DNA from 3 places in the Cytobacillus sp. Bac17 genome. Region 3 is predicted to be linked to each of the others. Evidence: riboswitches for the same ligand, from Rfam matches in the RefSeq annotation. Region 3 holds a riboswitch; each other region holds the start of a gene.
What was found. A riboswitch is a leader RNA that binds a small molecule or an ion and turns the genes downstream of it on or off. The one in region 3 is predicted to bind thiamine pyrophosphate.
Positions count from the first base shown of each region.

Region 1: linked by a shared signal. The riboswitch ahead of tenI (thiazole tautomerase TenI) and the one ahead of NR125_RS04060 (ABC transporter substrate-binding protein) in region 3 are both predicted to bind thiamine pyrophosphate.
Region 2: linked by a shared signal. The riboswitch ahead of NR125_RS18610 (3-oxoacyl-ACP reductase) and the one ahead of NR125_RS04060 (ABC transporter substrate-binding protein) in region 3 are both predicted to bind thiamine pyrophosphate.

Region 1 covers NZ_JALJRC010000003.1:207,499-217,838, forward strand. The annotation lists gene NR125_RS07735 (PucR family transcriptional regulator) at 1-156, shown strand, start outside; gene NR125_RS07740 (CoA-acylating methylmalonate-semialdehyde dehydrogenase) at 303-1,760, shown strand; gene NR125_RS07745 (aspartate aminotransferase family protein) at 1,792-3,132, shown strand; gene NR125_RS07750 (transporter substrate-binding domain-containing protein) at 3,275-4,135, opposite strand; gene NR125_RS07755 (VOC family protein) at 4,357-4,812, opposite strand; gene NR125_RS07760 (MoeB/ThiF family adenylyltransferase) at 4,940-5,959, opposite strand; gene NR125_RS07765 (thiazole synthase) at 5,956-6,723, opposite strand; gene thiS (sulfur carrier protein ThiS) at 6,725-6,928, opposite strand; gene thiO (glycine oxidase ThiO) at 6,925-8,064, opposite strand; gene tenI (thiazole tautomerase TenI) at 8,061-8,672, opposite strand; TPP riboswitch at 8,760-8,865, opposite strand; gene thiC (phosphomethylpyrimidine synthase ThiC) at 8,895-10,340, opposite strand, start outside.
Region 2 covers NZ_JALJRC010000017.1:74,966-85,305, reverse strand. The annotation lists gene NR125_RS18655 (MerR family transcriptional regulator) at 1-181, opposite strand, end outside; gene NR125_RS18650 (hypothetical protein) at 263-430, shown strand; gene NR125_RS18645 (C39 family peptidase) at 479-1,231, shown strand; gene NR125_RS18640 (AbrB family transcriptional regulator) at 1,275-2,336, opposite strand; gene NR125_RS18635 (hypothetical protein) at 2,478-2,768, shown strand; gene NR125_RS18630 (hypothetical protein) at 2,811-3,890, opposite strand; gene NR125_RS18625 (sigma-70 family RNA polymerase sigma factor) at 3,883-4,449, opposite strand; gene NR125_RS18620 (Cof-type HAD-IIB family hydrolase) at 4,828-5,577, shown strand; gene NR125_RS18615 (OsmC family protein) at 5,611-6,072, opposite strand; TPP riboswitch at 6,189-6,299, shown strand; gene NR125_RS18610 (3-oxoacyl-ACP reductase) at 6,403-7,164, shown strand; gene thiM (hydroxyethylthiazole kinase) at 7,178-8,038, shown strand; gene thiD (bifunctional hydroxymethylpyrimidine kinase/phosphomethylpyrimidine kinase) at 8,001-8,825, shown strand; gene thiE (thiamine phosphate synthase) at 8,815-9,483, shown strand; gene NR125_RS18590 (hypothetical protein) at 9,585-9,899, shown strand; gene xth (exodeoxyribonuclease III) at 10,046-10,340, shown strand, end outside.
Region 3 covers NZ_JALJRC010000001.1:815,264-825,603, reverse strand. The annotation lists gene NR125_RS04095 (carbohydrate ABC transporter permease) at 56-1,033, shown strand; gene NR125_RS04090 (carbohydrate ABC transporter permease) at 1,030-1,899, shown strand; gene NR125_RS04085 (hypothetical protein) at 2,000-2,743, opposite strand; gene NR125_RS04080 (TatD family hydrolase) at 2,890-3,657, opposite strand; gene NR125_RS04075 (ABC transporter ATP-binding protein) at 3,669-4,403, opposite strand; gene NR125_RS04070 (ABC transporter permease) at 4,400-5,167, opposite strand; gene NR125_RS04065 (thiamine-binding protein) at 5,164-5,457, opposite strand; gene NR125_RS04060 (ABC transporter substrate-binding protein) at 5,471-6,475, opposite strand; TPP riboswitch at 6,584-6,692, opposite strand; gene NR125_RS04055 (YkvA family protein) at 6,766-7,179, opposite strand; gene NR125_RS04050 (NAD-dependent deacylase) at 7,326-8,039, shown strand; gene NR125_RS04045 (twin-arginine translocase TatA/TatE family subunit) at 8,157-8,330, shown strand; gene treP (PTS system trehalose-specific EIIBC component) at 8,612-10,018, shown strand; gene NR125_RS04035 (glycoside hydrolase family 13 protein) at 10,107-10,340, shown strand, end outside.

The DNA.
Region 1 (10,340 bases), on a different contig from region 3:
ATTGTGAGGCAAACACTTTATCACCGGCTTGAAAAGTTATATGAGCTAATAGGAGAGGACTTTATGGAACCGCCAAAAAGACAAGCGTTTGAATTAGCGGTTGCGGCTTATGAGTATCTGGATGGTGCTAAGCAAACACCTAAAGAAAAAGACTAGCTGTAAGAAAAAACATCGGATTTTTTCTGAACGTAACGTATTCCTACAAAAATATTTTACATTCTGTCTAATGAAAACGATTTATTCCGTTAATATAATTAGATTAGTAAATTTTCATAATATTCGGATCAAGAGGAGGCAGAATTATGGTTGTAACTAATGAAGTAAAGACACTAAAAAATTTTATTGGCGGTCAATGGACGTTATCAGAAAGTATGAATGTAAGTGAAATCCCAAATCCAGCTACAGGTGAAATTATTGCAAAATTGCCAATCTCCACACGTGAAGATGTTAATCATGCGGTCGCGGTTGCAAATAAAGCATTCCAAACTTGGAAAAAGGTACCAGTTCCTCAACGTGCGCGGATACTCTTTCGTTATCAGCAATTACTGGTTGAAAACTGGGATGAGCTGGCAAGACTAGTTACACTTGAAAATGGTAAGAGTTACAAAGAAGCATATGGAGAGGTGCAGCGCGGAATTGAATGTGTTGAATTCGCTGCCGGTGCCCCTACACTAATGATGGGCGATCAACTTCCTGATATTGCAACTGGTATTGAGTCCGGTATGTACCGTTACCCAATTGGAGTGGTTGGCGGCATTACTCCATTTAACTTCCCAATGATGGTGCCTTGTTGGATGTACCCACTAGCCATCGCTTGCGGAAATACCTTTGTGTTAAAACCGTCTGAACGCACCCCGATTCTGGCCAATCGCTTAGCTGAGTTGTTTAAAGAAGCTGGTCTTCCGGATGGGGTCCTAAATATTGTTCATGGTGGCCATGATGTTGTAAATGGCATCCTTGAACATGAGGATGTAAAAGCTGTTTCTTTTGTTGGTTCACAGCCTGTTGCAGAATATATTTACAAAACAGCTGCAGCGAATGGAAAGAGAGTACAGGCATTGGCTGGAGCGAAAAACCACTCGATTGTTATGCCGGATGCTGACCTGAATAATGCAGTTACCAATATCATTGGAGCTGCCTTTGGATCAGCCGGTGAACGCTGTATGGCTGCATCTGTTATAGTAGCCGTTGGAGAGATAGCGGACGAGTTAGTTAACCGACTAAAACAAAAAGCTGATGAAATTAAAATAGGAAATGGGCTGGATGAAGATGTATTCCTTGGCCCAGTTATTCGTCAAGAACATAAGGAACGGACCATTCAATATATTGAGATCGGGGAAAATGAAGGAGCCCTCCTTGTCCGTGATGGGAGAGAAGAAGGAGAACAGGAAGATGGCTATTTCGTGGGCCCAACCATCTTTGACCATGTGACAACAGATATGAAAATCTGGAAAGATGAGATATTCGCCCCTGTATTGTCAATTGTCCGTGCAGAAACCCTTGAAGAGGCAATTATGATTACAAACCAATCCGAGTTTGCTAACGGTGCATGTCTATATACAGACAGCGCGAGTGTAATTCGCACATTCCGTGAAGAAATTGATGCAGGTATGCTCGGTATAAATTTAGGTGTACCGGCTCCAATGGCATTCTTCCCATTCTCAGGTTATAAAAATTCATTTTACGGTGACCTTCACGCCAACGGCCGCGATGGGGTAGAATTTTATACCCGTAAAAAAATGTTGACCGCTCGTTATTAATAAACAATTATAATGAAATGAGGAAATAAGAATGCTAGCTACGGAACAAGGTAAAGATCTGCAGAAAAAGGATGAGCGTTATATCTGGCACGCAATGAGAGGTTCTGCTCCTGTTTCAGGAAACCTAATTATTAAAGAAGCAAAAGGTGCCTGGGTAGTAGACATTGAAGGGAACAAGTATTTGGATGGATTATCTGGCCTCTGGTGTGTAAATGCCGGTTATGGCAGAAAGGAACTGGCAGAAGCTGCTTATGAGCAGCTTCTAAAAATGCCATACTTTCCAATGGCTCAAAGCCATATTCCTGCCATTAAGTTGGCTGAAAAACTTAACGAATGGCTTGGCGATGACTACGTATTATTTTTCTCAAATAGTGGGTCTGAAGCAAATGAAACAGCATTTAAAATTGCGCGTCAGTACCATCAGCAGAAAGGAGACCATGGACGGTATAAATTCATTTCCCGCTATCGTGCTTATCACGGAAATTCAATGGGAGCTCTTGCAGCAACAGGTCAAGCTGAAAGGAAATATAAATATGAGCCACTAGCTCCGGGCTTTATCCATGTGAACCCACCAGATGTATATCGAAATCCGATTGATGAGCATACCCTTGAAAGCGCTCAGGAAGTTGACAAGGTAATGACATGGGAATTAAGCCAGACTGTAGCAGCCATGATTATGGAGCCAATTATTACAGGGGGCGGTTGCTTAATTCCTCCTCAGAACTATATGAAAAAGGTTAAAGAGATTTGCGAAAAACACGGCGCCCTTCTAATTTGCGACGAAGTAATTTGTGGATTTGGGCGAACAGGTAAACCATTTGGTTTTATGCATTATGATGTAAAGCCGGATATTATTACGATGGCTAAAGGGATCACAAGTGCCTACCTGCCACTTTCTGCTACAGCGGTTAAAAGAGAGATTTATGAGGCTTACAGCGGCAATGAACAATATGATCGCCTCCGCCATGTAAATACATTCGGAGGTAACCCAGCGGCTTGTGCGCTTGCATTAAAGAACCTAGAAATTTTTGAGGATGAAAAACTAATTGAACGCTCACAGTTTTTGGGGGAACGATTATTAAAAGAACTTGAAGAAGTAAAAGATTTACCATTTGTAGGCGATGTTCGAGGAAAAGGACTTCTTATCGGCATTGAGTTGGTTGAGGATAAAGAATCGAAAAAACCGGCAAGTGTTGAAATCCTTAATAAAGTAATAAGTGCCTGCAAGGAGAGAAAACTAATTATTGGCAAAAATGGGGACACTGTTGCAGGCTACAATAACATCTTGCAACTTGCTCCTCCTCTAACTATTACTGAAGACGACTTCACCTTTATCGTCAAAACACTGAAAGAAAGCTTACGTTCTATTTAAATTAAAGCTATTTTAATAAATAGTTAGGGAGGTACATTATCGATATTTCGACTATGAGCCTCCCTTTTTTGTGTATAATAATATCCATGCACCAAATTCTTGATTAAAATCAGGGACGGTTGTCTATGAATCTTAAATCGACCTATTCAATCCACTTTTTGTAAAGCGCGTCGAATTTACCCTGTAGCTTCATTTCATCCATCCACATTTCCAGATAACTAGCATAAATGAAATCACCGCGCGGGATCATATAGCCCTTTTCACTGTTGGTGAAAGGCTTGTCAGTTAAAGCGGCATATAGTCTTTCATCTTTTCTGGCATATAGCATTGCTTCCACAGTGTCTGTGATCATAACATCATAAGTTCCATCCGCAACCAAACCTGGGATATCCAGGTTGTTTTGAACAACGGTTACGTTAGCATTACTCAGATATTGACGGACAAACGATTCATTTGTTCCACCTGGATTTACGCCAATACGCACGGAAGGTTTGTTGATATCTTCAATTGTAAGGTATTTATCTTTGTCTTCCGCACGTATCAAAGGTACCTTACCGAAAGAAATGTAACCTTGGGATACATAAGCGTTTTTTTGTCTGGCTGTATTTCGAGTTACGCCTCCGACAGCGATATCAAATTTATCTGCCTGCAGGTCTTTCAACATGTCAGGCCATGTAGTTGAAACAAACTGTACCTCCACGCCAAGATCTTTGCCAAGTTCTTTGGCAGCGTCTACGTCATAGCCTTCGTACTCATTTGTCTTAGGGTTCAAATATGTAAAAGGCTTGTAGTCCCCTGTCATACCTATCCGAATGTATCCTCTCTCGATAATTTCATCTAACTGCGTAGCCGCAGCGTTTTTCTGATAGCCTGGTGCATTTTTCGATGCGGATTCGGCCGATACGTTTGGTGTGGAAATCAAATCGTGACCGACATACCCAGTACCTACCAAGGATATACTGATAATTCCAGCCAATAAAACTTTCCTCCAATTCTTAAACACGTACTTCCCTCCATTTTTTATAGTTAGTTTTTTTTTATTCAATATCGTCTATTAACTTCCTAGAAATACGACAAAACAAATAGAATACCCTTCAAAAATCAAAAACTTAACCAAATATTACAATTTCATCAATTGGTCAGTGGTTTTTTTAATAAGTGATTTGTCTCCTATCAAAATAAAGGTTCTAAGTACACTGCCTTTAAAGATCAATGTCCAGATAGTCAAAATAATCCGTTCGCTAAAGTACACTCGGTTTTTTCAGAATCATGGCTGCTGATCATTTCGCTTAACTCTGCAGGTACAATTTGCCAGGATACCCCAAACTGATCCTTAAGCCAGCCGCAAGCCTGTGCCTTTACATCCCCGCCTTCAGAAAGCTTTTCCCAATAGTAGTCTATTTCTTCTTGATTCTCACAATTGACTATAAATGAAATTGCCTCGTTAAACCTGAATTTTGGCCCGCCATTAAGAGCAGTAAACTCCTGTCCTTCCAGCTGAAATTTCACAGTCATAACCTTTCCCTCTGTCATGCCGCTAAGTTCGTGCCTTTCATTTCCATAGCGGGTTATCTTGCTGATAGCTGAGTTCTTAAAAATAGAAGTATAAAAGTTTGCTGCCTCTTCGGCTTCTGTATTGAACCATAGGTTTGGTGTGATTTTTTGGATTTTATGCTTCATGCCATCAACTCCTGTTTAGATGCTCTTCACCTTCATTTTAGCTTAATTTTGAGTTTGATATTTAAAGTAATTACTATTTGCCTAATAGTCAATAAAGCCTGTCACTCTTAGCGACAGGCATAACTCATTATCCCAGGAAACGATGATACAGATTCTTCGCCCCGATAATGTCTCTTACCCCGTGAATCAGCACTCTTCCATCCTTAAATACAACCACTCTGGCCTGATCGATCGAAAATGAGAGCAAATAAGGATTGCTCTCTACATTGATACCTTGAGAGACCAGGGATTTTTCCAGATAAGCAACATCCATATCTTGAAGGACTGAAGGCCGGATTTGAACGGTATCCCTCCCGCAAAGCAGGGCTGTTTTTGTCTGATTTCTGTAGTCCAGGAAGGGATAAACTGGATCAGTCCCGCACGATAAGCACTGCGGATTCTTTAATGTAGAAACATTAACAGAACTAAAATGATTTTTCCATACATCAAAAGAAACAAGTGTCCCGCGTAAGGATTCAAAGCCTTCTGCCAATATCTTTAATGCTTCAGCAGACTGGTGAGCCGCAGCCATTTGAATAGCAGGCTGAATAACACCAGCCGTATCGCAGGTAATTCCCCCCAATGGCAATTTGTCCATCAGGCAATTCAGGCACGGTGTCACCCCAGGCAAGATGGTATAGCTTAAACCATAGCTCCCCACACAGCCTCCATATATCCAGGGAATCCAGTGCTTTTGAGATATATCATTGATCAGAAAGCGAATGTCAAAATTATCTGTTGAGTCAATGATTAAATCAACACCCTTAACCAGCTCTTCAATTTCCTGTACTCCTACATCCATAACCCGGGGGATAACTTGCACCTCAGAATTGATGACTTTTAGGCGGTTAGCCGCCGCTATCGCCTTTGGCACTTTTCGTGCAGCATCCTCTTCACAATAAAGCTGCTGGCGCTGCAGGTTGCTCCACTCCACATAATCCCGGTCGGCAATGGTTAATTTGCCGACACCTGCCCTTGTGAGGGTTTCTGCATTCGCAGCCCCTAATGCACCAGCCCCTACAATCAAAGCGTGTTTTTCCCTCAGCTTTTTCTGTCCCTCTTTGCCAATCGGAGGAAATAACATCTGGCGGGAGTATCGCTCATTCAACTAAAAATCATTCCTTCCGCCGGGCTGCTTGCTGACGCATAACGTTTTTGGGGCATCCGGCCTGCTTCATAGCCCAGCCTCCCTGCTTCAATGGCGAGTTTCATTGCTTTTGCCATTTTAACAGGATCATCGGCAGAGGAGACAGCCGTATTTAATAACACTCCATCTGCTCCCAGCCCCATTGCCAATGCCGCATCTGCCGGGCTTCCAATTCCAGCATCCACAATAATCGGCACAGTTGCCTGCTCTGTAATAAATTGAAGATTAATAGGATTAATGATTCCCTGCCCTGAACCAATTGGAGAAGCACATGGCATGACCGCATGGCAGCCTAGTTCTTCAAGTTTTCGAGCAAGGACGACATCATCAGAAGTGTAGGGCAGAACAATAAAACCCTCGTCTAATAGAATCTCCGCTGCTTTTATTGTTTCTATTGGATCAGGAAGAAGCGTTTTGCTGCATCCAATAACCTCAACTTTAATCATGTCGCAGAGCCCGGAAGCTTTGGATAACCTTGCTATTCGGACAGCCTCCTCAGCTGTACTTGCTCCTGCCGTATTAGGGAGTAATTTATATTTCTTTAAATCCAGCTTTTCCAAAAAGTTGGGCTGGCCCGCTTCAAAAATGTTCATACGGCGTACAGCAAAGGTAAGCACCTCTGTTGCCGAAGCTTCTACAGCTTCCCTTTGCACATCAAAGCTTGGATATTTCCCTGTTCCCAGCAGCAGCCTGGAGTTAAATTCATAAGGTCCAATTTTCAACAAATCATCCGCCTCCTACAAAGTGTACAATTTCGATTCGATCCCCATCTGTCAGAATGGTTTCAGCATGCGTGGATTTATCCAAAATATGCTGGTTTAGTTCAACAATGACTACCTTTTGCTCCAAATTGAAATGCTCGAGCAGAAGGGAAACGCGATTAACTGTGTCCGGAAGCTCCATAGCATCTCCGTTAATGACAACTTTCATAAAAGCACCCCATTTGACGTATGGACTAAAGATTCAAGGCGGGAAAGCTCAAACGGATTTGGCTGCTCCGTTTTTCCTTCGAGGATGTCTGCCATCAGTACGCCTGTTGCCGGGGCAAGGAGGATTCCATTCCGAAAATGGCCGGCCGCAATATATAACCCTCTATAAACAGGATGTTCTCCTAAAAAAGGCTGGCCATCAGCCGATTGCGGACGAATTCCTGTCCAGGCCCGCTCCCATTCAGCCTTCGCTATATCCGGAACAAGGTTTTGCGCCTTTTCCATCAGCGTGGATATCCCCTCAAGGGTCACCTTCTCATCAAATGAATTGACCTTAACGATCGCTCCAACTACTAATCTCCCAGATTGCTTCGGAACGATATAGCATCCATGTGAAAAGATCGTCCCTTGTACAAGCGGTTTTTCAGGTATCACCGAGAAGCACTCGCCTTTAACCGGAATAATGGGCAGCGAAAGGCCCGCTCTTTCAAGAACCTCCCTGCTCCAGGCCCCGGAAGCCACGATAACGGATTCTGCCAGGAATTCTCCCTGGCTGGTTTTGACCCCATGAACCTTTTCATCTTTTAAAATAAAATCTGATACGTGTGTATACTCATAAATTTCTGCACCGAGGGCCATTGAAGCTTTTGCAAAGGCAAGGGACAATTCATATGCCTGAACCTGTCCGTCATTCGGTATATACATGGCACCCAGCAATTTGTTTGATACGGATGGCTCACGTTTAATCAGGTCATCAATCGAAAACCATTCGGCCTGCTCACCCGCTTTTTGCTGGCTTTCTATCAATCTTTTTAATGTCTGCTCCTCCTCTTTATTAGCCGCCACTTTATATACACCCTTATTTTGATAGCCAATATGCACTTGTGATAAATCTTCCAGTTCAGGAATCAGGATCCGGTACATGGAGCGGCTTTTGCATGCCAGCTGAAATAGCGGGCCGTCTTCTGCCAGTTCCGTTTGGGCTCCTAAAATTCCAGCTGCCGCTCCGGAAGCCTTGCCGGCTATTTTACCCTTATCCAAAACGGCCACTTTATACCCTCTTTTAGCCAATTGAAAAGCAATGGAGCTTCCGTTAATGCCACCGCCAACTATAACGGCGTCATAAATTTTCCTCATTTTTCCCCCTCCTCATTTAACTTTTTTGAAAAGAGCTTCGCTGCCTCTGCAGGGTCCTTTGCCTGCAAAATCCCTGACATTACAGCAATGCCATCTGCCCCCGCCTCCAAGACCTCAGGGACTTTCTCTGGTTTAATGCCTCCAATTGCCATTACCGGAATTTCTACTGCCTTTTTAAGAGCCTCCAGTGACCCAGTGCCCCTTGGCGGGATTCCCTTCTTGGAGTCGGTTTCAAATATGTGCCCAAACAGGATATAATCAGCCCCCTGTTTTGCAGCCTCTTCTGCTTCTTCAGGAGAATGTACGGAACATCCGATGGGCATATCTAGAAAATGCGTTTTGACAACACGGACTGGAAGGCTGTGAAAAGCAAGATGGACACCTGTTTTACATGCCCATGCAACATCCACCCGATCATTTATAACAATTTTATGAATGGGGATTCCCTCATTACAAAGCAGCTTAACTCCTTCATATAGCTCCCTTGAGGTTCGATGCTTTTCCCTCAAGTGGAACCTGTCTGCAAAGGGTTCCACTTCACCTGCTATCTCAGCAAAAGCCTCTAGAGATAGCTTTCCATCTGATATAACATGCAGCTGTTTCCTCATAGCGATAACTCCCCTGTTTTTTTATGCTTTTAGCAAATTAAAAACCACCTTCTAAATAGAAAGTGGCTGTACGGGGCTTATGAATATAGCCCCGATACTCCACTTCCCTACGCTGGTATGCCAGATCAGGTTCCAAGGGTTTTAAAGCTTTTGCTTTAATCTCAGCCTGCAAACGGCACCCCCAGCAGATATAATTACTATTAAATTACTAAAATACTATTTTTACTGATAAATACTTCCCCCGGTTTTTTTAAATTCCTCAGCTTTTTCTTCCAAGCCCTTCTGTATCGCTTCGTCCGTGTCAAGCTTATTCTCTTTTGCATAATTCCGGATATCCTGCGAAATTCTCATGCTGCAGAATTTTGGCCCGCACATGGAACAGAAGTGAGCTGTTTTAGCCCCTTCAGCCGGCAATGTCTCATCATGGTATTCCAATGCGCGTTCAGGATCAAGCGACAGATTGAATTGATCCCTCCAGCGGAATTCAAACCGGGCTTTTGACAGGGCATCATCTCTTTTTTGTGCTCCCGGGTGGCCCTTTGCCAGATCTGCAGCATGCGCTGCAATTTTATAAGTAATGACACCCTCGCGTACATCATCTCTATTTGGCAAACCCAAATGTTCTTTAGGAGTAACATAGCAAAGCATTGCCGTACCATACCAGCCTATCATGGCAGCCCCGATTGCAGAGGTAATGTGGTCATATCCTGGAGCTATATCTGTTGTTAGGGGCCCAAGTGTATAAAATGGCGCTTCCTTGCAGATCTCCAATTGTTTATCCATATTCTCTTTAATTAAATGCATTGGAACATGGCCAGGTCCCTCCACCATTACCTGTACATCGTGTTCCCATGCAATTTTCGTCAACTCCCCAAGTGTCTCGAGCTCTGCAAATTGAGCCTCGTCATTGGCATCTGCAATCGATCCCGGGCGCAGCCCATCCCCGAGTGAGAAGGCCACATCATAGGCTTTCATGATCTCGCAGATTTCTTCAAAATGTGTATATAAAAAGTTTTCTTTATGATGATGCAAACACCATTGGGCCATAATGGATCCGCCCCTCGATACAATTCCGGTTAAGCGTTTTGCCGACAGCGGAACATACCTCAAAAGGACACCTGCATGAATGGTAAAGTAGTCAACCCCCTGCTCAGCTTGTTCGATTAAGGTATCTCTGTAAACTTCCCACGTAAGATCCTCGGCAATGCCATTAACCTTTTCAAGTGCCTGATAAATGGGAACGGTGCCGACCGGAACGGCAGAGTTCCTGATAATCCATTCACGTGTGGTATGAATATTTTTGCCTGTAGATAGATCCATGATCGTGTCTGCTCCCCATCGAGTAGCCCAGGTCATTTTTTCTACCTCTTCCTCAATAGAGGATGAAACAGCAGAATTTCCAATGTTCGCATTAATTTTTACGTGGAAATTCCTTCCGATGATCATCGGCTCTGTCTCAGGATGATTGATATTGGAAGGAATGATTGCCCGCCCTCTTGCTACTTCAGACCGCACAAATTCCGGATCCATATTTTCCCGAATGGCTATATACTCCATCTCAGGAGTAATGATCCCCTTTTTTGCATAGTGAAGCTGGGTAACATTCTTTCCTTTTTTTGCTCTCAATGGCTTGCGGGATAAGCCAGGAAAAACTTTATGATTAGCACG
Region 2 (10,340 bases), on a different contig from region 3:
GCTTTACCTTTTCAAGCAATGCGATTTCATGGTCTGTATAAAAGCGGGCTCCCTGTTTTGAACGGGGAATTAGCAGAAGTCCGTTTAAATCCTTTTCCCATTGCCTTAATGTTCCAGGAGGCACATTCAGCATTTTCGAAACCTCTTTGATTGTATAAGCTTTCATATATTGCGTATCCATTTTACTCAGCCCTTTCATATAAAATAGATTCTGAAACTTTCGGATGCCAGTTCCGAAACAACTTCTAACTAACTATTCAGCATGATATCCCGTGTTTTCCTGCCGCTTGACAAAAGCTATCAAAAGAAGACGATATTCATCAGAAAAAAGCAAAAAGGAGCCATTCTGACAAAAAACATGAAGAATTTGACAGCCAGCAAGTTATTTGTCATATACGGACGTGTATGTCACAATGAAAGCTGTGTTTAGCAAACTAGAATATTGAAAAACTGCAAGTATTTAAAGGGAGTAGGTAAAGTGGCTAATAGAATTATTGCTTTGTCTGTTGCTGCAGGGGTTGGATTGACGCTGACCTTTGGAAGCATAAAGATGGGGAGCAGTGAACCTTCAAAAAAAAATGAAATACACTATAGTGCAATTCCGCATGCGGAGGCAAACCATGTACCGATTGTGAAGCAGGAAATTCAAAAGAAATCCGTTCTCCTGGATGTGCCATTGTACAATCAAATGGATAGTCCCCGTCTGTATAATGGATGTGAGATTACTAGTTTAGCAATGATTATAAATTATGAAGGCATTCAAGTATCTAAAAATAAATTAGCACAGGAAATTAACCGGGTGCCGCTTAGATATAGCGGAGGTGAATACGGGAATCCAAATGAAGGCTTTGTCGGCAACATGGAGGATGGACCAGGATTAGGCGTTTATCAGGGGCCAATTTTCGAACTCGCGAAAAAGTATTTTCCTGAACGTGCAGAGAATCTGACTGGCAAGCCCTTTCAAGTGCTCCTTGAAAAAATTGCAGAAGGTTCGCCGGTCTGGATTATAACAACTGCAAGCCTATCACCCGCAGCATCCTTCGAAACCTGGAATACACCGGGCGGACCAGTTGATGTGACATTCCAGATGCATAGTGTTGCAATTACCGGATATGACGAGGACTATATCTATATTAACGACCCGTATGGCACAAAAAATAAAAAGGTGCCCAAACAGCAGTTTATTGAAGCCTGGGAGCTGATGGGTTCACAGGCCATTGTCATTAACTAGAATAATAGCAAAAGAAGGGGCTGCCGCTTGCAGTCCCTTCTTTTTAGCTTGAGGATGCTAATTTCTTAAACTTTACAAAGATCCATTTTAAAAATGGAGGTACTACAAAGAATATAAAAAACAGCCGAAATAGTTGATAGCCTGTTACTATGGCTAAGTCTGCGCCGGTTTCATGGGCGATTATGGCCATTTGGTCCATGCCTCCGGGTGCAAGACTCAAAAAGCTGGTGGCAGGGGAAAGGTGAAAAAAGTGCATAATCATAAAACTAAGCAGCACCGAACCCGTAATGAGAAGCAGGCCGCTTAAGGCAGCCAGTGAAATGGTTTTAAATTTATTTGCCAGCTTTTCAGGCTTCATCATCATGCCGATGTGAGCCCCGATTAATAGCTGTGATAAATCCAAAACAGGTGGCGGGAGTTCGGGTCCGTTTATACCGGAAATGACAAGGGCCGCTGTTCCCATAATCGGACCAAGAAGGTACGGGGTAGGGAGCTTCAGGCGTTTGCTTAGGATAATGCCGGTAAAAGAAACGAAGACAAAGAGTAAAATACCAGGGAATAAATCACCCCATAAAGGTTCTGCAGCTTCAAAACCGGGACCGACAGAGACATTCAGCCAAGGTCCGAATACTAGGATAGGGACGATGAAGATAATCATGGTCAGCCGTGCGACCTGCATAAAGGTAACAACCGTGATATCGATTCCTTTGACTTCCTCTGCCAGAAGAATCATTTGGGACAGACCTCCGGGAATACTGCCGATCAAAACTGTGGGATAGTCGATGCCCATTAATTTCGCAATAAGAAGTGCAGATATGGCGCTAAAGAGAACCATGCAAACGGTAATGAGCAAAATAAAAGGGAGCTTCTGCAGGATAAGCAGGACCGCTTCCTGTGTAAAAGAAAGGCCGATGCTGTATCCGACGATGATAATCCCGGCATCGCGAAATCCTGCTGGCCAATAAAACGGAATCCTGCTGAGCCGGCTCCCAATCATAACGGCAGTCAATGCACCAAGCAAAAAGGCGACCGGAATATGCAATAAAGAAAATAATACTGCACCAAATACAGCAGATAGAAAGGTGATCAATAAATTCTTATTCACAAAACAACCTTCTTTTTATTTAGTATACCTAAAGATATTTATACCATATAAAAACAATGAATGAATTACAAGTTTTATATAATCAAATGTTTTCATACAATTTATTAAAGAGAAGATCATTTTAGAGAAGGGGGACTAACCATGCCGGAAAAATTAAGCCATTTTGTTTTCATCTTATCGTTTATATGTCTCGGGTTATTTTTGATGCTGGGTTTTTCGCCTCTGTATGATATTTATCTGAATAAAATAGGTCATCGTCCATTTACGCTCCTCCTGCTCCTGACAGTCCTTGTCTTCTTCGTGAGTGTTTTTGTCTTAAAGAAAGTCCAAAACTGGCAGGCGGGCTTTCATGTATTATTTTCCATTATCCTCACCCTGTTTCTTTCATCCGTATTAGCCATCATCGTATTCTTTGGAGGCCTATTTAGGTAAATGTAAAGAGCCTGCACCATCAGAGGTACAAGCTCAGCCAATTTATTGGATTGGCATCCAGTTTACTTTCCATATTCCTTCACTGTTTTTGCTTAGGCCGAAGCCAAACCCATCCTCTTCAGATATGGAAATATAAGCTGAAGAGTCATCGATAATGACTTCTTCTAAACGGGCGTTCTTCACTCGATGCAATAATGTCTGTTTTTCTGGGATAGATGAAGACTCGTTTATAGCATCAAGGTAATGATTCAGGGAAGGAAACGGTTTTCCGATATCCTGATCATGGTTAAACAATGCATATTGAGTATAATAATCCTCAATTTCCTCTGCAAACAGATAGAGCTGGAATACTTCTGCCGGGCTTAAACCTCTTAAGATTTCATCCGTTCCTCTTAAAGAAAATTCTTTAAACACATGGTTTAATGGCTCCCGAAGGACCAGTTCCGTATTATTATTTAGGGCCAGCTGAAATGGAACAGCTTCCACTTGAGGATCTTTTGGAGTTGCCACCTCTAAGACTTCAGCCTGATGTACAGAGCCTTCCCCAGCGCGATATCCACCTATAATTAAAGAAGCATTCTCTTCTGTAATTGGTTCGGTTACACCGAACACCTTTTTTAGCTTCTCCTGATCCGTCTCATTAAAAGTTATTTTTATGTTCTTGCCATCCATGAGCGGCAGTACTTTTAAGGAATCATGATCAGGCAGAAAGTATACAATTTCTTCCTGGAAATCCAGAGTGCCTGTGACCTCTGCCTTCCCAGTAAAAGCTGCAGAAAGGTGCCCGTATGAGTCCTTCTCGAAACTGTTCAATTTCCAGTTGTTTAGCATAGCGCCATCTGCAAGGCCGGGATAAAAACCTTTATCTGCAATGGCGGTCTCCTGTCCATTTTGCTTGTTCAATACATCTGTCTGAATCCCGGCAATCCCGCCTATCAGTATGACAAACCCGGCAGCTGCAGCTGCAGAAAGAAGTTTTGGAACATAGTCTTTTTTTCTGGTTCTAACAGCAGAAGTGCCGATCCGGTTTCTAACTCTCTGTTTTTCCTCTTCTGTGAAAACAGATTCTTTCGTCCATGCAGCCTTCAATACTTTCTTCACTTCCTGATTCAGTTCAGCCATGCTGTTCACCTCTTTCTGAAGCAGATAGTATCTTCTTCACTTTTTCCTGTCCTCTGTACAGCCTTGTTTTAACAGTAGAAATAGGGATATTAAGGGTCTCACTTATTTCTGCCAGACTGAGATCCTGGTAATAATGGAGAAGGAAGACTTCCCGGTATTTTACTGTGAGGGATTCAATCGTTTTCAGCAATTCTTGATGTTCATCCCGTTCAAGAAATGATGCTTCCGGATCTTTTTCTCTAGCCTTTTTCAGGAAAAAAACCTTTTCATTCATGACCATATTGCGGTAATGCCAGCTTTTCAGATAGTCTTTGCTTTTATTAATAGCAATTGTGAAAATCCATGTTTTAAAGGAGGATCTTTGCTGGAAACTTTCCAGCTTTTCATAAACAGTAATAAAGGTATCCTGTGTTAAATCACTGGCCGCATTCCAATCATTCACATAGCTGTATATCAATCTTTTCAAAACGGTACCATACTCATCCATGATCATTTCAAGAACGAGAGCACGGTCTACTTGATCAGCAATTGACCGCTTTACATACTCATCAGAGCTCACATGACTGCCTCCTTGCTAAAATGCCAGCTGCCTATTCCGGCTGCCTTTTGTTTGACTGACAGTTAGACGACAGATGCAAGAAAATCGCTTCAACTTTTTGGCATTTATTAAGCTTATACAAAAAAAGCGGAAACCATTAAGTAGGCTCCTATATAAATAAATCTACATCAATGCATAGGTTAAGAACAGTAGGAGCAAAAATAGTATGGGAGGCATTCATCATCACCTCATTTATTGAGTAATTCCAGCCTTTACATTTAGATTGGGAATAATAATCCCTATATTGAAAAAATGATTCTGCTCAAGTGCTTTGTTTTTGATGGAAGGATTGTTTATTTATATAATGGCTATATTGTGCAAGAAAGAAGGGAGATTATTATGTCACAATTAAATATTACTCCACAGATCAAATTAATCGCTCTTGATATGGATGGAACCTTGTTGAATTCCAGAGGGGAAATTCCTGATGAAAACCGTAAGGCCATACGAGAGGCAAAGGAAAAAGGAATTGAAGTTATTTTGAGCACTGGAAGATCCAGGCTTACGGCAGGCGACCATTCCGATTCTTTGGAATTGAACTCCTACTTGATCACAGTCAACGGCAGTGAAATATTTGGCCCTGATGGTGAATCAATCTCAAGGACTCCAGTTGATTCAAAAATAATGGAGTGGATGTGGAACCTATCCCAGTCACATAAGACTAATTTCTGGGCAACAAGCTGCGAACGGGTTTGGACGAATGAAATGCCTGAAAATATTCATGACCATGAATGGCTTAAATTTGGATTTGATATATCAGATGATGAAATCAGGGAACTCATTCATAAAGAGCTTCAAACAAAAGGGGATCTGGAGATTACAAATTCCAGCTTAACTAATATTGAGGTAAATGCTCTTGGAATCAATAAAGCCAAAGGTATCCAGAAGGTAACAGAGCTTCTTGGCATTTCGATGGAAAATGTAATGGCGATGGGTGACAGCTTAAATGATATTGCCATGATCGAGGAATCAGGCTGGGGTGTAGCAATGGGAAATGCGCAGGATATTGTGAAAGAAACAGCGAATGCTATTACGGGAACTAATGATGAAGCTGGTGTTGCACAGGCAATCCGGAAGTGGGCTCTTTAAAGAATAAAAACCGGCAATCATGCCGGTTTTTGGTTATTTCGAAGGATTTTTGGCAGTTAGAATCGTTTCTTCCAATTCTACCTCTACATTACCTTTAATCGCCCTGGAAATCATACAGGATGCTTCAGCTTTTTGCGCCAGCTTGCGCGCAAGTGAATGATCCTTTTCAGTCGCATCCCCCTGTAACAAGATAACAGGGCGATGAATAATTTTCTTGTATGTAATCACACCTTTAGTTACATCTACAATACCGGTTGATTCCATCGTAAGGTTTTCTTTCTCGAGTTTACTTCGTTCCATCATAGCTGCCAGGGTAATAATATAACAAGTTGCCGCTGCCCCCAGCAGCATTTCATCCGGATTTGTTCCGATTCCGGGTCCTTCCATTTCTGGCGGAATGGAAACCTTTGTTTTAAGCCCGCCTGTTTCAATTTCTCCAACATCATTCCGAAGTCCTGGCCAATATGCTTTTAATTGGAATTGGTGTTCAGCCATTCTTTAATTCCTCCAAGTTATGTATTTCTATTTACACCTTAAAGAGGAACAGGCAGAATTGCAAGACTTTACAGATTTAACGTTTCAGGCTAAGATGAAAACAGCCAACTTAATAGTTTTACTGCTAGGGGTGCCCGATGCGCGGGCTGAGAAAGAAACCGGACTGTTTTTTACCCTTCGGACCTGATCTGGATCATACCAGCGTAGGAAAGTAGTAATTGCGGGGAACGACTAATTCTCTTAGATTATTCAGCCAGGTCCAATTGCGGATCTGGTTTTTATTTTGTTCTCTAAAACAGATGAATTGGCTATCAATAAGGGGGATTTTCTATGAATCTTAACGATCAGATTGTCATTATTACAGGCAGCAGCAGAGGGCTGGGCAAAGAAACCGCAAAAGCATTCGCGAGAGAAGGAGCGAAAGTTGTCATTAACTATTTCCATAGCGAGGAAAAAGCCCATGCTTTGCAGAAGGAAATTGGCGAAAAAGCCATTGCCATTCGTGCTGATATTCGGGACAGTGTTCAAGTGAACTCCATGTTTCAAGAGACGAAGGAACACTTTGGAGCTCCCATTACAACCATAGTCAATAATGCACTGGTAAACTTTCAATTTGACCCTATTTCGAAAAAAGATGCAGAAACAATTAAATGGGACGATTACAAAAGCCAGCTGGAAGGTGCAATTCTGGGAGCATTGAACACAGTTCAGGCAGGTCTTGAAGATATGAAAAAACTGGAGTTTGGCAGGGTAATCTCGGTCGGCACCAATCTATTCCAGCATCCAGTTGTACCCTATCATGACTATACGACCAGCAAAGCTGCTTTATTAGGCTTCACCAGAAATATGGCGAATGAGCTGGGCCAATATGGAATTACGGCAAATATGGTATCGGGAGGTTTGTTAAAAACGACAGATGCCAGTGCTTCGACCTCTAAGGAAGTCTTTAAAATTATCGAAAACTCGACTCCATTAAGAAAAGTCACAGATCCTCAAGAAGTGGCTGATGCGATAGTCTTCTTCGCTTCTCCATGGGCAAGGGCAGTTACTGGACAAAATCTGGTTGTAGATGGCGGATTAGTTATGAATTAAAGGAGGATTTTAGATGAACATTCAGGAGTTTAGCAGTCTATTGGAAAAAGTAAGAGTGTCAAACCCTCTTGTACATAACATTACAAATGTGGTGGTAACAAACTTTACTGCAAATGGCCTGCTGGCAATTGGGGCATCACCAGTAATGGCATATGCACATGAAGAGGCAGCTGAAATGGCTAAAATAGCTGGTGCATTGGTTCTCAATATGGGAACACTGACAGAAAAAGAAGTAAAAAGTATGCTCATAGCGGGTAAATCAGCAAATCAGCATGGGGTTCCAGTCATTTTTGACCCGGTTGGTGTCGGGGCCACGGCTTATCGCACAGATACAGCTAAAAGAATATTAGAAGAGTTAGATATTACCATCATAAGAGGGAATGCTGCAGAAATTGCCAACGCGGCAGGACAGAAATGGAGTATAAAGGGCGTAGATGCAGTTGAAGCAGCAGGTAACACTTCAGAGCTTGCTAAGTCGGCAGCAAAAGAACTTGGTGCAGTAACCGTTATTACAGGAAAACAGGATATCGTTTCAGATGGAAGATCCACTTTTGCCATTAACAATGGCCATCCTCTTCTAACGAAAGTAACGGGTGCCGGATGTCTTCTTACTTCAATAATAGGAGCTTTCGCTGCTATTGAAAAGGATCCTGTAAAAGCGGCAGTAACTTCATTGGTCGTTTATGGCTCTGCAGCCGAAATCGCAGCAGAAAAATCGGATGGCAAAGGACCAGGCACTTTCCAAATAGAGTTTTTGAATAGCTTATATAACATTTCAGCTGCAGATGTTGAATCATATGGCTCTTTTGAAAAACACCAGTTAGGAGGCAATATAAATGAAAGTGAACAAAGCTTTAACCATAGCGGGTTCTGATAGCGGCGGCGGCGCGGGCATTCAAGCTGACTTAAAAACATTTCAGGAACTCGGTGTTTTCGGCATGTCTGCTTTAACTGCGGTAACGGCTCAAAACACCAAGGGTGTTCAAGGAGTTTATCCAATGACAGCAGAGGCAGTTTCTGCTCAAATTCAGTCGATAGGAGAAGACCTCAGACCTGACGCTGTGAAGACAGGAATGCTTTTTAGTGCAGTTATAATCGAGAGTGTTTCCAATGAAATTGTGAGATACGGCTGGAAAAATGTCGTCATAGATCCAGTAATGATTGCAAAGGGAGGAGCAAGTCTTCTTCAGAATGAAGCGATATTAGCGATGAAAAAGCATCTTATACCTCTCTCTCTGGTGATTACCCCGAATATTCCAGAAGCAGAGGTTTTAACGGACATAAGAATTCGTTCACTAGAGGATAAAAGAGAAGCAGCAAAAAAACTGCATCACCTTGGAGCGAAAAATGTCATCATAAAAGGCGGCCATGATGAAGCAAAAGACATAGCAGCAGACCTTCTTTTTGACGGAGAAAGGTTTTCGGAATTTAAAAGCAGCAGAATACAAACAGCCAACACACATGGAACAGGCTGCACTTACTCGGCTGCCATAACCGCTGGCCTCGCTGACGGTCTTACCGTGCCAGAGGCTGTTGATCGGGCAAAAAAATTCATCCAGGCAGCAATTGAAAATGATTTAGGAATTGGCAGCGGTCATGGACCTACCAATCACTGGGCGTTCAATAAAAGGAAGAAGGAGGCTGAAGGATATGGCTGTTAATCCGCAGGCAATGAGAAGCTTATTAAAAGTATACTTCATAATGGGCAGCACAAATTGCTGCCAGAATCCTGAAAATGTCCTTCAAGCAGCCATCAAGGGAGGCATTACGTTATTTCAATTCCGTGAAAAAGGAGCAGGATGCCTTCATGGTAAAGAAAAGGAATCGCTCGCAAAAAAGCTTCAAGCAATCTGCAAACAGAGCAATATCCCTTTTATTGTCAATGATGATATTGAATTGGCAGTTAAAATAAATGCAGATGGTGTCCATATAGGCCAGGACGATGAAGCAGCCGATGTGGTCCGCAGGAAAATTGGCAGCAAAATCCTGGGAGTCTCAGTGCACAGCATGCAGGAAGCGGAAACAGCGATCCGTCAAGGCGCAGATTACATTGGCATAGGGCCTATTTATCCGACATCCACAAAGGCAGATGCCAAAGCAGTACAGGGACTTACTTTTTTGACAGAATTAAGATCTGCCGACATCCAAATTCCTGTTGTAGGAATAGGCGGAATTACTTCTGAAAATGCATCTCCCCTAATTGAGGCAGGAGCAGACGGTGTTTCTGTCATTTCTGCAATCAGCCAGGCGGATTCACCAGAAAAAGCAGCCGCCAAGTTATATGATTCAGTAAATAGAATAATGAGAAATGCCCATTGATTTGGGCATTTTTTATTGTATGCATGTTTGAAATTCTAAGGTTTATCCCAATCTATTGAGGATAGCTCACTAACAAACAATAGAAACAGAGGGATGAACAATTGAAAAAGTGGATGGAATCAGGCCTCTATGTTCAAGTGGCAGCTTTCATGCTGGTCGTCTATTATGGCTTCATTTCAGGTCTTGTGGCTGAGGAAACTCATATCGCAGAATTCGAAGGTAGAATAGAGGAAAAATATCGGCAGACCTCGGTTGATAATTACTTGAGCAACTTCAGCACGCATGAAGAATATTGGATTCGGCTGGATAATGGCAAAGCCTTTGAGCTGACGGCATCATTATATGAAAGTATTAAGCGGGGTGAAAAGGTCAAATTAGTGCAAATGAATGCCGGTACCATGATATTCAGGCAATAGAGCACCGCTAATTAAAGTATGCTGCATTTGCCAGTAATTTTTGTTGTTTGCCATTCCCGTTACAGTACTTTAACTGTGCAAGTATTGAATATCCGTGGTAATGTTGTATTCAGACAGAGTTTTTAACATAAGGAGATATAATAGCAATGAAACTCGTTTCATGGAATGTGAATGGCATAAGGGCATGTGTGAAAAAAGGATTCATGGATTACTTCAAAGAAGTGGATGCAGACATATTTTGCATTCAGGAATCCAAACTGCAGGAAGGACAGATCGAGCTCATACTGGAAGGCTATCACCAATACTGGAATTATGCGATAAAAAAAGGATATTCCGGTACAGCTGTATTTACAAAAAAAGAGCCGCTCTCTGTTCGCTATGGATTGGGCGATGACGAAACAGAACCTGAAGGCAGGATTCTCACGCTTGAGTATGAAGGCT
Region 3 (10,340 bases):
AAGAGAGAAGGGGCCTCCTTCTCTCTTTAAAAATAAATAAAAGAAGGTGTATGGGTTGAAATCATATGATACAACGATTGCTCGCCGGGGAGCGGGTCTTGCGGAAAAAAAAGAAAAGACATCACGCAGACGGATGTCCCGCCAAACAAGAGAAAATATCTTTGGATATCTATTCATCAGCCCGTGGATAATTGGTTTCCTTGGACTGACACTTGGTCCGCTTTTATTTTCCTTATTTGCCAGTTTTACAGATTATAATATTACTTCAAGGATGAATTTTATCGGCCTTGATAATTTTAAACGCATGTTTACAATCGATGATCTTTTTAAAACGTCTTTATGGAATACCCTTTATTACGTTTTATTTTCTGTCCCGCTGACTACTGCAGGGGCGATTTTTCTGTCGGTTCTTTTAAATCAGAAAGTAAGGGGCATGAAATTCTTCCGCACACTTTATTATCTGCCTGCTATCCTCTCGGGTGTTGCGGTTTACTTTTTGTGGATGCAGCTGCTAAGTCCTTCGACAGGATTGGTAAATACGTTCCTTGCATGGATTGGGATTGAAGGGCCAGCCTGGCTGTTTGATCCTGAATGGACGAAACCAGCTTTGCTTTTGATGAAAATGTGGAGTGTCGGAGGCGGAATGCTGCTTTACCTTGCAAGTCTGCAGGGAGTTTCAGCTTCACTGTATGAAGCAGCGGATCTTGATGGGGCAGGTGTTATGCAGAAATTCTTTTTTATCACCCTGCCAATGATTTCACCAATCATTTTCTTCGATGTGCTGACTAGTACCATTGGTGCCTTCCAGATCTTTCAAGAAGCATATGTCATGACAGAAAACGGAAGCGGAGGACCAGGAAATTCACTCCTATTCTACAATCTGCATATGTGGAATAACGCGTTTGAAGTGTTTGACATGGGCTATGCATCTGCAATGGCCTGGCTGCTGTTTATTGTCGTAATGGTACTGACAATCATTAATATGAAACTCGGCAAAAAATGGGTCCATTATGAGGGGGGAGATAATAAATGAGAACTGCCGCAGCACCGAAGTTTTATGAGACAAAAAAATTCAAAGATAATTTAAAGCAGACGATTATTTTTATCGTTTTATTAGCGGGAAGTGTACTGGTATTATCTCCCCTGTGGTGGATGATTTCGACATCATTGAAATCTCCTGCTGAGATTGCGCAATATCCGCCTACCTTTGTGCCAAAGGAATTCCATTTTTCCAATTATGTTGAAGCATGGAAAACAGCGCCGTTTACCCGCTGGGCAATGAATACGTTTTTTATTGCCCTCTGTGGAATGGCTGGAAGTGTTCTTGTCAATTCACTCGTTGCATATGCGTTTGCGAAAATCCGTTTTAAAGGAAGAAATGCTTTGTTTATAGTTGTGTTATCAACCATGCTGATCCCAGGGTTTGTCACGATGGTGCCTCAATACATTTTATTTTCGAAGCTTGGCTGGGTAAATACGTACCTGCCGCTGATTGTTCCAGCTTTTTTGGGGAGTGCCTTTTTCATCTTCCTATTGCGCCAGTTTATGATGTCCATTCCTAATGAACTAATAGAGGCGGCAGTGCTTGACGGTGCGAATCATCTGCAGATCTGGTGGCATATTATGCTGCCTCTGACGAAGCCGGCTCTTATTACAGTGGCCATTTTTTCGTTTAATGGGGCATGGAATGATCTTCTCGGACCATTATTGTATATAAATGATGAAAGTCTGTACACACTGCAAATCGGGCTTCAGACCTTCAAGGGAACAGTTCAGACACAATGGCATTACCTGATGGCCATGTCAGTCATGGTCCTCCTGCCAGTTGTACTGCTATTCTTCTTCTTCCAGAAGCACTTTATAGAAGGATCAAATATCGCATCAGGTACTAAGGGATAATAAAACCGGCTAAGCATCTGCTTAGCCGGTTTTATAACTGTCCAGCTCAGGCGTCATCGGCTTATGAATGTCGATGATAAGCATAAGCGCTCCGCTTTTCTTATTGAATAGGGCAATATGTTCTCCATTCCCCGCTAACACATACTTTATGGCGGGGTACATAACAGTCAATGATTACCGAATCTGGATTTAGTCCGCTTTCTTTTAGCTGGGAAGACACTGAAACTTCAGGCTCAGTATTTGCGGATGAGCAAGGGTATCCGCCGCGCCATTCATATTTTGTACAGTAGTAGCATAACTCGGCTGCTGCAGTGATTTTATCGGAAGAGACAGCATTGCTTACTGCTGCTTCTTCAATCAAATGCGTTTTCTTCCTTTCTACCTCTGTCAAATAATCAGTAAAGATGCTGTCTTTCGATATATCTATTTTGGTTTCTTCATTTGACTTCAGGTCTTTTACATAAAAAGCCTGATCCTCAATTAACCTGCTGTAATCGACGAGCCGGACTTTTAATCCTTTTCCGTCGGACTCATAAGAAAATGATAGAAGTGACGAGAAATTTACGAGGGCTTTACTATCTAAGAAAACATTTTTTTCTTTGTATTCTATTTCATATTGAACTGTCCAGCCATATTGTTTTCCTTTTTCATCAACAAGAGCTCTTGGCTTGGCGGCCGCATCTTTTAAAATGGAGGATTTAAATTCCTTAAACTCATCAGCCTTTAATACGGCTTTCATGAAATCTTTCTCAGTCAAATCAGCAGAACGGCTTTTGGTTTCTGCAGAAACATTGCCTGAGAAGACTAGTAAAATAGTCAATAACAAGAAAATATACCTTTTCATTACATACCTCCTAAACGTATTGTCCAATATAAGATTAACCTATATTTCCAAAATTAGGAATGGTGCGAAATGATTATATTTATCTAGTATTTTTTATCTAATCTGAATAAAAAAAACAGCCTTATGGCAAAAGACTATAAGGCTGATTAATCAATATTATAGAAGCTTTTTGTATTATCATACAGCTTCTTAAGAGCGCTGCTGAAAGCTAATTCTTTTAGTTCAGCAAGGGCACTGATGGAATGGGCCATCATGGCTGGATGGGTAGGCTTGTTTTTAAAAGGGCCTTCGAATTCCCATGGACCATCCGTTTCTGCCATCAATTTATCCAGCGGGTAATCCCGTACAAGGTCCTGTATTTCTTTTTCGTACACGATATCTGGAGTAAAGGAGATGTAATAGCCATTGGCAATCAGCCTGCTTGCCGCTGCGCTGTCACCTTTAAACCAGTGAAAATGAGCTTTTTTAATCGAATGCTTTTCCAATAAATTGCACACAATCGGTGCATCATCATAAATTGCATGGAGGGCAATGGGCTTATCCCACCTTTTAGCGAGCTTAATGAATTCTTCGAGAAGTTCAATATATCCCCCAAGCTGCTTTCTCCCTTCAGACCTTAAATAGTATGGAAGGCCAACCTCGCCAACAGCAGCCATTTGTTCTATGTGAATCTTTATCCAGCTGAAAAGCTCTGAAATTTCATGATCACTGGGCAGAACCTGTTCAGGGTGAAAACCGAAGGCAGGTTTAACAAAGGAATAAATTTCTGCAAGAGCAAGATTTCTTTTGCAGGATGCTAAATCGCTTGAAACTGTAACAAGTGAAAGCTGAAACGGCAACTCATGAAACATTTTCTCTAATTCAATATTGCTGTACTTATCAAGATGAATATGGGCATCAATATACTTATCCATGCTGTTGCCTCCTAATGATTTTTCAGCGCATGATGGATGCTTCTTTTGCAGGCAAGGAAATTTTCATTGAGATAAAGTTCCTCCATTCTTGGCCTGTTAAAGGGTACCTTATATTCTTTAATTACTTTAGCAGGCTTGCTGCTCAGTACTAAAATTCGATCAGAGAGGTAAATGGCTTCTTCGATATTGTGGGTTACAAACAGAATTGTCGGCTTATGCTCATTCCAAATATCGAGAAGCCACTTTTGCATATCGTGGCGGGTAAGCTCATCTAAAGCTGAAAAAGGTTCATCCAGCAAAATGATAGGCTGCGGGCTTAATAATGCCCGGATAAAGGCAGCCCTTTGCTTCATTCCCCCTGACAATTCATGGGGGTATGCATTTTCATAGCCGCCGAGACCAGCTTTTTGAAGCATCTTTCTGGCCGCTTCCGAATCGGTTTTACCCATTAGCTCCTGTCCAAGCAGAACGTTTTGAAGAATGGTTCTCCAGGGCATCAGGGAAGGTGTCTGAGGCATATAGCTTATTGAACCGCGTTTGCCGTTGATTTTCACATTCCCAAGCGTTATGGAGCCTTCGTCCGGCAGAAGCATCCCGCCAATCAGGTTGAAAATGGTGCTCTTTCCGCTCCCTGAAGGACCTAAAATCGAAACAAATTCCCCTTCATTTACATGAAAACTCAAATTGTCTAAAACCTGATTAGTATCAAAACTTTTGGTTAAATGATTAACGGATAATTGTATCATTTCCTGGCACTCTCCCGTGACTTCCATTTAATCAGCAAACGTTCAGCCAGTAAAATTCCTCCAAAAAACAGCAAGCTTAACAGCATAATCGCAAAAATGGCAACAAAAACACGGTCTGTCCGAAATGAAGAAGATGCCAGAGTCATATAAACACCTATTCCTTCTTTAGCTCCGAGCCATTCGGATATTACAGCACCCATCACACTATAGGTTGCGGAGATTTTTAGCCCTGAAAATAGAGAGGGAAGGGAATAGGGAAGCTCCAGCTTCCAAAACAGCTGTCCTTTGCTGGCCCCTGCCATCAGCATATAATGCCTAAGTTCTCCGGGTGTCTGGCGAAAGCCGTCCAATGCAGCAACAGTAATGGGGAAGAAGCAAACCAGCGTGATGACAATCAGCTTTGGAAGTATCCCGAAACCAAACCAAACAACCAGCAAAGGAGCCAGAACAATTATAGGCACATTTTGTGAAAGTATGAGGAGAGGGTAAACCGACTCCCTTATAAAAGGCAATAAGTGCAGTATAACGGCTGTGATTAAACCTATGACGGTGCCAATGGCAAATCCCAATAGGGAAAGCATGACTGTCGATTGAAGGTGGTGGCTGAAGCCCTCCCAGCCCGAAATCGCTTCCAGAACGATTTCTGTTGGCGGAGGCAGGAGCCATGCAGGGACTTCTGCCAGATTTACTGCCATTTCCCAAGCAATGAATAAAAGAAGGAGAACCGCAGCCGGCCTCCATCCTTTTCTGAACAAATTTATCATGGACGATATTTCTCCGTTAAATCACTCATTTCAATACCGTCCGGCTGATATAGAACCTTTACCTGTGAGATTACATTGCTGCTTCCTCTTTCAATCATTTTTCTGTTCATATCAGCTATGATTTTCAATAAATGGTCTAAATCGCCTTCCATCGTTGTTTCGAGGGGATGCACTTCGTACTTAACACCGGATTGCTGAATGACACTAATTGCTTCATCAACGTAAGGTATAACATTTTCCCCATCTTTTGTTTTCGGTATGATCTGAATGCTTACAAGTGCGTTTGCCATATTTGAACTCTCCTTATTCCGGCAGGAAGTCATTAGTGAATGCTTTGCCTGCATCTAATTCTTTATCTAAAAGACCATTTTCATGCATCCAGTCTGCATAGTTTTCCCAGACTTCAAGCTTTTGTTCACCCCATCTTGAAGCATCATCCTGATAGCGGGGGGATAGCCATTCCTGGCTTTTTTTGACCAATTCGCTGTCCAGATCCGGAGCATTCTTTAACAAAATATCTGCTGCTTCGCCAGGTTGATCGATTGCAAATTCATATCCCCTTGCTGCTGCTTTTACAAATGCTTTGACAGTATCCGGATCATCTGCAATCATTTTTTCGCTGGTTGCGAGAACGGGCGTGTAGTAATCCAGTTTTTCTGAGTAGTCGGTAAGGTAGACCATATTAATCTTTTCCCCCCGAAGTTCTGCTTCTACACCTGTCCATCCATAATAAATCCATGCGAAGTCTATATCTCTTTTAACAGCTGTAAAAAAGTCAGCATCCCCCATATTAACAATTGAGACCTTATCAATATTAGCGTTTTCCTTCTTCATTAGGGAGTCTATTACCGATTTTTCTACAGGTGCCCCCCAGCCGCCATAAGTTTTTCCTTCAAAGTCTTTCGGCGATTTAATGTTTTTTTCGGCAGGGGATGCAAAACCGGAAGTATTATGCTGAATAACAGCTGCTATCGATACAAGGGGAACGCCCTGTACACGTGCTTCCGTGATGCTTTCCTGATAGCTGACACCAAAATCAGCCTTGCCTGATGCAGTCAATTGATCTGCACCTGCTTCACCTGGCATTATAATTTCTACATCGAGCCCTTCTTCTTTAAAATATCCTTTGTCCTTTGCGGCATATAAGCCGGTATGATTGGTATTAGGTGTCCAATCCAGTACAACAGTAACTTTTTTCAAATCTTGTTTGCTGTCTGAATCTTCGCTTCCAGTCTGATTATCCGGTCCATTGCCGGCACAGCCTGAAAGAAGCAGCAGCGAACAGATAGCTGCAATCCACTTTTTCATAAGTACTCCTCCTAAAAAACGTTATGTAATAAGGAAAGTTAATGATAGTCTGCCCTGAAAAATAAAAACGCCCCGGTATAAACCAGGGCGCATATAAAAAACATTTAGTATGTTTAAGAATATGTTCCCTACGCTGGTATGAGCCAGATCAGGTTCAAAGGGTCAGCATCTTAATGATGAAGTCTCAACCGGCATACCGGTTCCCCTACATTTCTTGCTATTTAATTTTGACAGCATAAATACTTTCCATCATTATTATAGCAAATAATATTAAAATGCACAGAAAATAATTATTTCATTCCAATCGTCCTGCTCTCTTTCCAAATTCTGAATTTTTCAAGTTCACCTGTAATTTGGCTAACGGCAAAACCAAGGACTGCTACATCATCTAAGATTCCCATTCCTATTAAAAAGTCAGGAACAAGGTCTATTGGGGAAACAAAGTATAGTATGGAAGCAATAATAAAGATAATCGATTTTTTTGAAATATGCCGGTAATCGCCTTTAGACCATGACTTTACTAAATCGATCAGAAGCTGAACCTTTTCCCATATATCACTTAATGAAGATTGGTTTTTATCTGCTTTAAGTGTAGCCTTTCTTAAAAGTCCTTTTGTTTTTTCAGGATCGTCCGCATAACGTTTAGCCCTGGATGAAAATTTTTTATAGCCGTCCTTATAAACTTTGGTTTCTATTTCAGGCATAGCTATCACTCCTATATTGATAATTCGCATAAACAGTTATAATCTAGTATTTACCGCATACCTGACATGACATAAACATTTCATTGGGAGAAATAAATGGAAATCAAATTTAACCTGTGACAAAACCTTATTGGGAGCTGATATATATGCTTGAGAAATGGCTGAAAGAATCAAATTATACAGTAATATTGACTGGAGCAGGAATGTCGACAGAAAGCGGACTGCCTGATTTCAGGTCTGCCAATAATGGATTATGGAATGGGAAAGATCCTGGGAAAATAGCCAGTACAAAAGCATTGAATGAAAATGTGAACGAATTTATAGAATTTTATCGGCACAGGGTAATCGGGCTTAAGGAGTGTAATCCCCATCAAGGGCACTATATTCTTGCAGATTGGGAAAAGAGAGGTATTATTAAGAGCATTATTACCCAGAACGTGGATGGATTTCATGGACTCGCGGGAAGTGAAAAAATATCAGAGCTCCATGGGAATCTGCAGACACTCCATTGCCGGAAATGTAAAAAAGAGTTCCCGAGCGAGGGGTATTTGCATGGTCAATTCCAATGCCGTTGCGGGGGTGTGCTCCGTCCTTCAGTGGTTCTGTTTGGGGAAATGCTCCCTGAGGAGGCCTTAGATTTCGCAGCAGATGAAACAGAAAAAGCAGAACTTTTTATTGTTCTGGGATCATCCTTGACTGTAACACCTGCAAATCAGTTTCCGCTGATAGCCAAACAAAAAGGAGCAAAACTTGTGATTATTAATATGGAACCTACGGATTTCGATATTTATGCTGATAAAGTGATTCATGACCGCAAAATTGGTGAAGTGCTGGATGAACTTGATAGAGCCTTCAAATAGTCAAAAAACATGAAATCATAGCACTCATGCTATGATTTTTTTTATCAATCAACTATAATGGACAATGAACATGATTACTACTGCCTCAAGCGATATGATATATAAGGAGTGTTCAGCATGTTATCAAACATCGGTATTCCAGGTTTAATTCTAATCCTGGTTTTGGCTCTGATTATTTTTGGACCTAAGAAACTTCCTGAAATAGGAAGAGCGTTCGGGGAGACATTAAAAGAATTTAAGAAATCTACCCGTGAACTCACAAAAGATGATGACAATGATAAAAGGAAATAACCTATTCAAGTGGTTTAGAACCGGCTTTGCAGACAATAGTCTCGAAGCCGGTTTTTTATTTTCTGGCTTTCGAAGCGAGTGAATGGGTATAGAAAAGAGAGAAATGAAAAAATGGTTGACTAACATGTATATACAAGATAAAATGAAAGCGTAAACAGTTCATGTATATACAAGTTGGTTTGCTAAATTGGATAGAGTTGTAAATGGCGAGAACAATAAATAAAAACCTTATAACTGTTTTTTTCTATAATATGAAAACGGTAACAGGAGGAGAGCGAAGAATGGCTACGAATAAAGAGTCAGCAGAGCAAATTGTAGAAGCTATCGGGGGCAAGGATAATATCGCAGCGGCTACTCATTGTGTTACACGTCTGCGTTTTGCCTTAAAAGATGAGGGGAAGGTCAATAAAGAAAAACTCGAAAATATAGATGTAGTGAAAGGTTCCTTTTCCACAAATGGACAATTCCAGGTTGTCATTGGACAAGGCCTTGTTGATAAAGTGTATAAAGAAATGACAGAAGCAACTGGAATAGGCGAATCATCAAAAGAAGAAACAAAAAGTGCTGCTGCTGAGAACTTAAATCCATTGCAGCGCGGCATTAAAACACTCGCAGATATTTTTATTCCAATCCTTCCAGCTATCGTAACAGCCGGTTTGCTGATGGGGATAAACAATATTATGACAGCACCGGATATTTTCTTTGATGATAAGTCTTTTGTTGAAGTTTATACTAACTGGGCTGATCTGGCTGGCATCATTAACCTGATTGCCAATACTGCTTTCGTATTCCTTCCCGGTTTGATTGGATGGAGTGCTGTAAACCGGTTTGGCGGAAGTCCTCTTCTTGGTATTGTGCTAGGTTTAATGCTAGTGCATCCGGATCTTTTAAATGCATGGGGCTATGGTTCTGCTGAAGAAGTTCCGAAGTGGAACTTATTCGGGTTAGAAATAGAAAAGGTAGGTTATCAGGGGCAGGTATTGCCTGTATTATTTGCTTCATACGTATTGGCTAAGATAGAAGTATTTCTGAGAAAAAGAATCCCTGATGCTTTTCAGCTTCTAACTGTCGCGCCGATCGCTTTACTGATCACTGGGTTTCTTTCTTTTATTGCTATTGGACCGATCACATTCATGATCGGCAGCTGGATTACAAATGGGGTTGTCGGAATCTTTGATGCTGTTCCAGCCCTTGGAGGCTTGATTTACGGTGGATTATATGCCCCTCTCGTTATCACTGGTATGCATCATACGTTCCTGGCAGTTGATCTGCAGTTAATCGGCAGCATTGGCGGCACGTTTTTATGGCCGATGGTTGCATTGTCTAATATAGCTCAGGGTTCCGCCGCTTTTGCCATGATGCTGTTAAGCAAAGGGAACGAAAAACTGAAAGGGCTTGCGCTAACTTCTTCAGTATCAGCGTGGCTGGGCGTAACAGAACCGGCAATGTTTGGCGTAAATCTTCGCTTTAAGTACCCGTTCTTTGCAGCGATTATTGGGTCAGCAATTGCAGGAATCTTCATCACTATTAATGGAGTTAAGGCACCGTCGATAGGTGTAGGAGGCTTGCCGGCATTCTTCTCTATCTTTGCGGAAAATTGGGGTTCTTTCTTTATCGGAATGGGTATTGCACTTGTCGTACCGTTTGTATTGACCTTAGCCTTCTCTAAATTTAAAAAAGCAGAATAGAAAGATTGATGCCATGGGGTTCTATGATTCCATGGTATCGCCATTTCTTGGGGCATGCACACAAATGTTAAAAATCGGAGGTCGCCATATGAAGAAGCAATGGTGGAAAGAAAGTGTAGTTTACCAGATATACCCGCGGAGCTTCATGGATAGCAATGGAGATGGAATAGGAGATTTGCAGGGTATCATCTCCAGGCTGGATTATTTGAAAGAGCTAGGGATTGATGTGGTCTGGCTTTCTCCAGTATATAAATCGCCAAATGATGATAATGGCTATGATATAAGCGATTATCAGGATATTATGAGTGAGTTTGGAACAATG